4 regions of the Paenibacillus beijingensis genome follow, and region 3 is predicted to be linked to each of the others. Evidence: riboswitches for the same ligand, from Rfam matches in the RefSeq annotation. Region 3 holds a riboswitch; each other region holds the start of a gene.

Region 1 (2,198 bases), 1.0 Mb from region 3:
CGGGATACCGCGGTCGACCATTTCAATGCCCACCAGCTTGCGCGGAAGTCCTTCTTCTCGCTGTTTCATAAGGGCATCGCGACCGATAAAATCCCCTTTGGCCAGCTTGACGAACATGCCTACTCCGGCCTCCAGCGGCGAAATCGATGGCGACAGCTCCTGGCCGTACAGCGGCAGCCTCGCTTCGAACCGCAGCGTGTCGCGCGCGCCGAGACCGGCCGGCACAAGTCCGAACGGTTCGCCGGCGGACATGAGTCCCTTCCATACTTCCGGCGCCCGCTGCGAACGGACATAAATTTCGAATCCGTCTTCACCGGTATATCCGGTTCGGGAAACGAGCGCTTCTACGCCGCACACATCAACATTCCGGACAAAATGAAACGGGAGCAGCGAGCCGCAATCCGCGCCGGCCGCCTTCGCCATGATCTCTGCGGCGCGGGGGCCCTGGAGCGCGATCAGCGCCGTTTCGGCCGACACATCCTCCAGCGTCACCCCGTCGATCAGATGTTCCTGCAGCCACGCAAAATCTTTGTCGATGTTCGAGGCGTTTACGACAAGCATGTATGAGCCGGGGGTCAGCCGGTAGACAAGCAGGTCGTCAACGACGCCGCCGTCCGGGTGACACATAAGCGTATATTGGGCCTGCCCGTCGGAAAGCTTGGACACGTCATTAGTCGTCATCCGCTGCAAAAACGTCTCCGCCTCCGGGCCGGTCACATTGAATTCGCCCATATGGGACACGTCAAACAAGCCGGCCTGCCGTCTGACGGCTTCATGCTCTTTTTGAATACCGGAAAACTGCACGGGAAGCTCCCAGCCGCCAAAATCGATGCATCGTGCCCCTTTGCAATCGGCATAAAGCGGAAAAATAGGGGTTCTTTTAAGCGGTTGAACCATCTTTACTCACCATCTCCTCAAAATTAAAAACTCCATAACTGTATGGTGGACAACTGAACCGCTATTAACTCCCTTAAATCAAAATGCAAAAAAGGACAACGCGCGAAAGGGACTAACGCAAGCAGCCTCCCGGCTGCTGTCATTCCCGTTTCGCTCTGTCCTTTGTACCTGAGAGTTACCCCGCCCCATGCGGGTTTCCCCTTGGGTGACGCGCCGTCTGCCGCTCCAAAACCGCTGCAGCGTGAAGGCCGTTCTCTCCAGAGGTGCGTCCCGTAAAGGTCCTTTTGCCTGAGAGATTCACCTTAAGTAGGTTTACTCCTTCGGCGCCGCCGCATGTTCCGGTCAGTCTCTCCCATTACGTTCATCCGCATATTCGGTTATCTAACTCCTTTTTACATGATGGGACATGCCTATGTCAACTTTTTTTATTTTTCCTCGATTTTTGTCATCTATATTGACATGAAATCAAGACCTGCTTTACGCTAAGGGTATCAAATAAGCAGCGAATGACGAATGACGGGAGAGACTTGCGGATAAAATAACCGCATGCACCGAAGGAGCAAGTCGCACGGATAGCCGTCCGGCGATCAATCTCTCAGGTAAACGAACCGCCTTCCGACGCATCTCTGGAGAGAGCTTCACAGGCCGCCAAAGGGGTAAGGACCGCATAATCGCGGTTTAAACTTTCAGGTACCCGGGACAGAGCAACATGGCATCAGGCCGGTTCTCTGTCTTTTTTTGCGAAAAAAGCGATCTACAATTATTTAGCGGAGAGGATGTTGAAGCATGAGCGAAATTAGACAAGGGCTCGGTTATACGGAGGAACATGAATGGGCGGCTGCGGCAGGCGGCAGTATCGTGCGGATCGGGATCACCGACCATGCGCAGAGCCAGCTTGGCGATATCGTGTTCGTGGAATTCCCGGAAGTCGGAGCCGAAGTGGAGATGAATCAGCCGATGGGGACGATCGAATCGGTAAAAACGGTTTCCGATCTGTTCAGTCCGCTTACCGGCAAAGTAACGAAAGTGAACGAAGCGCTGATCGACAGCCCCGAGCTCGTCAACGAAAGTCCGTATGAAAACGGCTGGATCGTGGAAATCGAAGTGGAAGGCGGCGGCGAAGAAGCCGTCAGCAGCTTAATGGATGCCGACGCGTACCGAAAGCTGACGGAATAGAGTGTTGTATCCGGGGAGTTAGGGTGGAGCGCCCATGACCGCAAAAAAATTTTTGCAAAATCGAACGCATGAGCAGGAACCAATTCCTTGGCAACTCCGTAGAGAGTAGGGAATATGGATTCCAA
Region 2 (2,198 bases), 520 kb from region 3:
CTGCCGCACGGCGTCATGCTCCTTCTGAATGCCCGAGAATTGAACGGGAAGCTCCCAGCCGCCGAAGTCGATGCATCGGACGCCGGGATAATCGGCGTAGAGCGGGTAAAGCGGGGTTCGTTTAAGTTTAGTCATCCTTCTCTCCTCCTCAGGTAACGTGAAAACCCATTAAACGCAATAAAGGACAGCAGCAAAAAGGCTGAACGTCCGCAGCGTGAATGCCGCTTTCCGTTTCCTCTTCGCTCTGTCCTTTGTACCTGAGAGTTACCCCGAACTTGAAATGATTGCCCGGGTTTCCCCTTGGGTGACGACGGGCACGCCTTTCGCGTTCCGAACGTTCTCTCCAGAGGCGCGTCCGGTAAAGGTCCTTTTGCCTGAGAGATTCACCTGCATCAGGCTTACTCCTTCGGCGCCGCCCTGTCAGCTGACTTGGGCAATCTCTCCCGTTACCATCATCCGCATGATTATATAGTTTATTAATACCTGACTTCCGAGGGGTATGTCAATATATATTTCCTATTTGCGAAATTTTATTGTGAGGTATCTTGACATGTAAACGGAGTGTCGATTACTCTAAGTGCGTCAAACAATTTTGAAATAAGCGGATGACGATGGCAGGGAGAGACCGGGCGGACAATCTAGGATCGCCAGGCACCGAAGGAGCAAGTCGACGGCCAGCCAGCCGGACGATTAATCTCTCAGGTAAAAAGAACCGCCATCCGACGCAACTCTGGAGAGAGCGAACAGCCACCAAAGGGGTAACAGCGGTTTAAGAACCGCTTAAACTCTCAGGTACCCGGACAGAGAACACGGCGACAAGCCGGTTCTCTGTCCTTTTTTTTACATTTGAAACACCATGTGGAGGTGGCACTTTTGAGTTTGCAAACGTACGATCCTGATATCCATGCGGCCGTTAACCGCGAGCGCGAAAGACAATTGAAGACGCTGGAGTTGATTGCCTCGGAGAATATTGTCAGTCCGGAAGTCATGGAAGCGATGGGGTCCGAGCTGACGAACAAATATGCCGAGGGTTATCCCGGCAAACGGTATTACGGAGGCTGCGAGTATGTGGACGAAGCGGAAACGCTTGCGATCGAACGGGCCAAGGCGCTGTTCGGCGCAGCCTACGCCAACGTCCAGCCGCATTCCGGGGCGCAGGCGAATACCGCAGTTCTGTTTCATCTTCTTGAGCCCGGAGACAAGCTGATGGGCATGAACCTCTACCAGGGAGGACATCTGACGCACGGCAGTCCGGTCAGCCTTTCGGGCAAATGGTTCGACGTCGTGTCCTACGGCGTCGACGAGATCACCCATCGCATCGATTACGATCAGGTCGAAGCGATCGCCCGAAAGGAGAAGCCCCGCCTTATCATCGCCGGGGCGAGCGCCTATCCCCGCCTGATCGACTTCGCCAAATTCAAGGAGATCGCCGATCTTGTCCACGCGAAACTGATGGTTGACATGGCGCACATAGCCGGATTGGTGGCGGCTGGCCTGCATCCGTCTCCGTTCCCGCACGCCGACGTTGTGACGAGCACGACGCACAAGACGCTGCGCGGGCCGCGCGGGGGGCTTTTGCTGACCGACGACGAGGATATGGCCAAAGGGCTGAACAAGGCCATTTTTCCCGGTATCCAAGGCGGTCCGCTCATGCACGTCATAGCGGCGAAGGCCGTTTGCTTCCGAGAGGCGCTTGAGCCTTCCTTTACGGCATACGCCAAGAGGGTTGTCAGCAACGCCGGCACATTGGCACAGACGCTGACAGAGGAAGGGGCGACGCTCGTATCGGGCGGGACCGACAATCATCTTCTGCTGATCGACGTCCGTCCGTGGGGGCTGACCGGGAAGGAAGCGGAAGCGCTGCTCGGGCAGGTCGGCATCACCGTCAACAAAAACACAATTCCCGGTGAAACGGCAAGTCCGTTCGTCACAAGCGGCATCCGCATCGGTACGCCGGCGCTGACGACCCGGGGTATGGGGGAGAAGGAGATGAAGCAGCTCGGCCGCTGTATCGCGGATGCGCTGAAGCACCGCAACGATCCGTTCACGGCAGCAAAGGTCAGAGAGCAAACGGCCGCACTTGCGGCGTCTTTTCCGCTCTTCACAAGGGAAATAAAGGAATGAAACAACCCCAAATAAATCATTCGAAGGGATGTTGGCAATGAGTGAAGTTAAAGCGGGCCTTGGATATTCGGAGG
Region 3 (2,198 bases):
GCCTAGCGTAATGCCGTCGATCAATACCTGAGGCAGCGTCTGGATAATGCTGGAGAACATGGCATAACCCCTTCATTGATAAAAATGGCAAAAGAGGTACATTAAGCACATACCTCTTTTGCATATGATCAAATATTGACGTTACGACGTTACTTGGCTACTTCGGAGATAAGGGAACCCGGGTAAGTGGCCTCTTTGTATTCGTACACGAACACTTTGGCGAAATCGTTGTCGCCCTTGCCGTCAAACGTTACTTTGGTCGCAAGGCCTTCGTAATCTTTCGTTGCGCGCACCGCGTCGCGAACTTGTTCACGCGAAGGAAGCTTGCCGCCGTTTGCGTCTACGGCGCTTTTTAACCCGCTCAGAATGAGGCTCATGCAATCGTAAGCGTAAGCGGAATAAGCGTCGACGCTTTTTCCGAATTTCGCTTTGTAATCGTCGGCCCATTTCTTACCGTTATCGGATTTCGTAATATCGGTCGCAACCGAAGTGTACAGAACGCCTTTCGAGCTGTCGCCCGCGATGTCAATCATACCCGACGAGTCAATCGCGTCCCCGCCCATAAACGGAGCGGTGATGCCTTTCTCTCGCGCTTGCTTGACGATCAAGCCGCCTTCCGCATATACGCCGCCGAAGAAGATGAAGTCCGGCTTTTTGCTGAGCACCTGGTTGAGCACGCCGTTGAAGTCCTTCTCGCCGACCGTAATCCCTTCGTAGCCGGCAACGGCTGCGCCCAGCTTCTCGACCTCGCCTCTGAACGCATCCGCGAGCCCTTGGCCGTATGCCGTCTTGTCCTGGATAATAAACACGTTTTTGGCGCCGACCGTATTAACCGCATATTGAGCCGCGGCCGGGCCTTGGAAGTCATCACGGGCGACAATCCGGTTGACGGCTTTCAAATTGCGGTCCGTCACTTCGGTCGCCGTATTGGAGGGGGAAACCATGGGAATATTATACTTTTCGTAGACAACGGAGGATGGAATCGCGACCCCGGAGTTCATATGGCCGACGACGGCGAGGATGCTGGTGTCAGCGCCGATCAATTCCGCGTTCGCCACTCCTTTTTTCGGATCCCCTTGATCGTCGTAAGGCGCCAGCTGCAGATCGAAGCCAAGCTTTTCAAACTCCGCTTTATGCTCTTCAAGCGCAAATTGCGCGCCCAGCTTGATGGCCTCGCCTTGAACGGCGCTGCCTCCGGACAGAGGAGATTGGGTCGCAATCTTAATCACGGTTTTTTTATCGGACGAGCCGCCGGATGCCGAGGTGTTTTCGGTCGAGCCGGACGAACCGGACGAGCCGCATGCCACCAACAGCGCGATCATCATGGTAGAGATTAACATCACCGCAAAACTTTTTTTCATGTTCATAAAAACCCTCCTCGATTGTTCTCATTTGTCGGGACAAGCTTTTCGGATTGAATCATGATGATATGCGTTTGTTACGTTTCTAATCTCCATCTTCACCTTCTGATCGCGTAAGATCCGCCCTCTTAAAATCACCCCGGTTATGTATCAAATTTGTGTAAAAAGTAAAAAAACAACGAATAAAGAAACGGATATGAGGGGTGCCCGCCGTTTCTTTACCCCCTGTCCTTTGTACCTGAGAGTTACCTTCGGAAGATTGTCCTCCATCCAAAGTTTCTCCTTCGGCGACCCTGACGGGTTCTCTCCAGAGGTGTGTCCGGTATTGGTCCTTTTGCCTGAGATCTTCACCCTGACCGGGCTTATTCCTTCGGCGTTACTTTAATGTAAAGTAATCTCTCCCAAAACCTTCATCCACATATCAAATTGTCCTTTTTTTTACATTATTACATGAATGAAAAGAGGTTTGTCAACGTTTATTTTTTTGGTGTTACATTCGTGTTTGGTTTGATAACACGAAACAAATACGCGATACAGCTAAAATAAAGGTATGTAAGCGCATTCTCAAATTGAAGCGCCCTGCCATTCGTTCAGCGGGCGTTCAAAATCGACAAAAACCCCTCCGGGCCGGCGGACGTTTTGACGTCCGGCACAAGCCGGGAGGGGTCTGCCTTGATTGCTGATTATTCCGCAGGACGGGCAGCCTCTACTCATAATGGTCAAACAAGACCGCCAGTTCCTCGACGGCTCGTTCTTCGTCCGGACCTTCCGCCGTCAGGGTGACCGGCGTCCCTTTCGTGACATCGAGCGCCATGACGCCCAGGATGCTTTTCGCAT
Region 4 (2,198 bases), 520 kb from region 3:
TCCGTGTCCATCGGCTATTTTCAGCCGAGCAAGGAGATCGACTTCGGGGCGCTTCGCGAGCGCGGCCTCGGCTTTGTCCGGCGGGCGACCGGGGGACGGGCGGTACTGCATGATAACGAGCTTACCTACAGCCTTATCGTCCCGGAGAATTATCCCGGCATCCCGGCGAGCGTAACGGAAGCTTATCGCGTGCTGAGCATGGGGCTGCTGCTCGGCTTTCGCAAGCTCGGTCTAGACGCCAGGATGACGGGACTGGACGTGCCGGCGGGCAATGGGGCCGCATCTTCCCCGGGCGGGCCGATGTCCGCGGCTTGTTTCGATTCGCCTTCCAAATACGAGCTCGTCGTCGAAGGAAGAAAAATTGCGGGCAGCGCGCAGATGCGTTCCAAGGGAGTTATCCTTCAGCACGGCTCGATCCTGCTGGAGCTAGACGTGGATACGCTGTTCGAGGTTCTCCGTTTCCGCGAGCCGTCCGACAAATGCCGAATGAAGAAGGTTTTTGAACGCAAAGCGGTGGCCATTAATTCATGCCTTCGTCATAAAGGCCTGCCGATTGCGACGATGCGGGATCTGGAGCAGTCTTTCCGGTCCGGATTCTCGGCAGGACTGGGCACAGATCTTGTTACCGGGGAGCTCACCGAATACGAGACGGATCTGGTGAGGCGCCTGGCTCAAGAGAAGTATGCCGCTGACAGCTGGAACCTGCAAAGATAATGAAACCCGGCAACGGTTCACCTAATTACGGGTCAATACCTCTCGAATGATGATATAAATAATAACGTAACGTGTTACGAAAGTTTAGACAAAGTGTGACATAATGTGATCAAATGTGACATAAGGATTGACTAGATTTAGTTTTTTAAATAAAATAAAAATATACTTAACATACTGCGAATGAAGATAATATGAAAAGCCGATCCGGCGCCGAAGGAGCAAGTCCTAAAAAAATACCTTTAGGATAATCTCTCAGGTTACTAGAATATTATCGGACGCAACTCTGGAGAGTGCCGTTTGGCCACCGAAGGGGAAACCTTTCTCGTTTATGATCCGTCTGATGGAGACGAGAAAGGAAAGCTCTCAGGTAAAAGGACAGAGAAAGGTCTCGAGGCCTTTCTCTGTCCTTTTTCTCTATTCGGATCGATTACTTCCAGGCGATATAGAGCGGAAGTGATGACCGAGCTTCACAGCCTTACTTATTCGGATAGGAGGTAATGAGTTTGCTGTCAGATCAAAAGGTGGTCATTATCGGAGCGGGAGTGGTTGGTTGCAGCACCGCGTATTTCTTGAGTCAAAAAGGAATTCGCAACATCACGGTGCTGGAACAGGGGCCGTTGTTCGAAACCGGCGGATCGACCTCCCATGCCCCAGGCTTGGTGTTTCAACTGAACGGATCCAAAACAATGACCCGGCTCGCGTCCGAAACCGTCAAATGCTTCATGAGCCTCGACCTTGACGGCCAGCCGTGTTTCTATCCGGTCGGCGGGCTCGAAGTGGCGGCCACGCCAGAACGATGGGAAGAGCTCAAGCGCAAGCGCGGACTGGCCGTCTCATGGGGGATAGAAGCTTCGCTCCTTACGCCGGAACAGTGCGCTGGACATTTTCCGCTGCTGGATCCTTCCAGAGTTTACGGAGGATTGCATGTGGCTACAGACGGAATCGCCAAACCTCTCCGTGCCGTACAGGTAATGGCCCGATATGCGAAGGAACGGGGGGCCGAGTTTTACGGAAATATCGAAGTTACCGGCATCGAGGTTGCAGATGGCCGGGTTACGGCGGTAAAAACAAACGACCGTATCTATGAAGCCGATGTTGTGCTTTGCTGCGCAGGCATGTGGGGACCAAAGATCGGCCGGATGGCGGGGGTTTCCATCCCTCTTCAGCCGATGGCGCATCAATATGCGTATACTTCCCCCTTAAAGGAATTTGCCGATGAGACGGAAGAAGTACGGCTGCCAATCCTCCGGCATCAGGACCGCTCGCTTTATTTCAGGCAAATTTTCGACGGAATCGGCATGGGCTCCTATCAGCATCGGCCCATACCTGTCGAAGTCGAACAGATCGCCCGTCACGGCGAGACGGAAGAAATGCCGTCCGTCCAGCCGTTCACTCCGGAAGATTTCGGGAACGCATGGCAGGACGCAACCCAGCTGCTTCCGGCCTTGAAGGTTGCGCCGGTCAAGCGCGCGATTAACGGACTC

What was found. Region 3 has a riboswitch for glycine ahead of VN24_RS09640 (branched-chain amino acid ABC transporter substrate-binding protein). Riboswitches for the same ligand answer to the same signal wherever they lie in the genome.
Region 1: linked by a shared signal. The riboswitch ahead of gcvT (glycine cleavage system aminomethyltransferase GcvT) and the one ahead of VN24_RS09640 (branched-chain amino acid ABC transporter substrate-binding protein) in region 3 are both predicted to bind glycine.
Region 2: linked by a shared signal. The riboswitch ahead of VN24_RS07455 (serine hydroxymethyltransferase) and the one ahead of VN24_RS09640 (branched-chain amino acid ABC transporter substrate-binding protein) in region 3 are both predicted to bind glycine.
Region 4: linked by a shared signal. The riboswitch ahead of VN24_RS07415 (GcvT family protein) and the one ahead of VN24_RS09640 (branched-chain amino acid ABC transporter substrate-binding protein) in region 3 are both predicted to bind glycine.

Annotation. Positions count from the first base shown of each region.
Region 1 covers NZ_CP011058.1:1,146,995-1,149,192, reverse strand. Annotated here, with positions in the region: gene gcvT (glycine cleavage system aminomethyltransferase GcvT) at 1-897, opposite strand, end outside; glycine riboswitch at 1,051-1,160, opposite strand; glycine riboswitch at 1,164-1,262, opposite strand; glycine riboswitch at 1,405-1,518, shown strand; gene gcvH (glycine cleavage system protein GcvH) at 1,684-2,073, shown strand.
Region 2 covers NZ_CP011058.1:1,648,172-1,650,369, reverse strand. Annotated here, with positions in the region: gene gcvT (glycine cleavage system aminomethyltransferase GcvT) at 1-135, opposite strand, end outside; glycine riboswitch at 243-349, opposite strand; glycine riboswitch at 353-456, opposite strand; glycine riboswitch at 606-725, shown strand; gene VN24_RS07455 (serine hydroxymethyltransferase) at 874-2,124, shown strand; gene gcvH (glycine cleavage system protein GcvH) at 2,162-2,198, shown strand, end outside.
Region 3 covers NZ_CP011058.1:2,164,281-2,166,478, forward strand. Annotated here, with positions in the region: gene VN24_RS09635 (branched-chain amino acid ABC transporter permease) at 1-60, opposite strand, end outside; gene VN24_RS09640 (branched-chain amino acid ABC transporter substrate-binding protein) at 150-1,361, opposite strand; glycine riboswitch at 1,678-1,775, opposite strand; gene VN24_RS09645 (HPr family phosphocarrier protein) at 2,068-2,198, opposite strand, start outside.
Region 4 covers NZ_CP011058.1:1,641,522-1,643,719, reverse strand. Annotated here, with positions in the region: gene VN24_RS07425 (lipoate--protein ligase family protein) at 1-714, shown strand, start outside; glycine riboswitch at 988-1,103, shown strand; gene VN24_RS07415 (GcvT family protein) at 1,218-2,198, shown strand, end outside.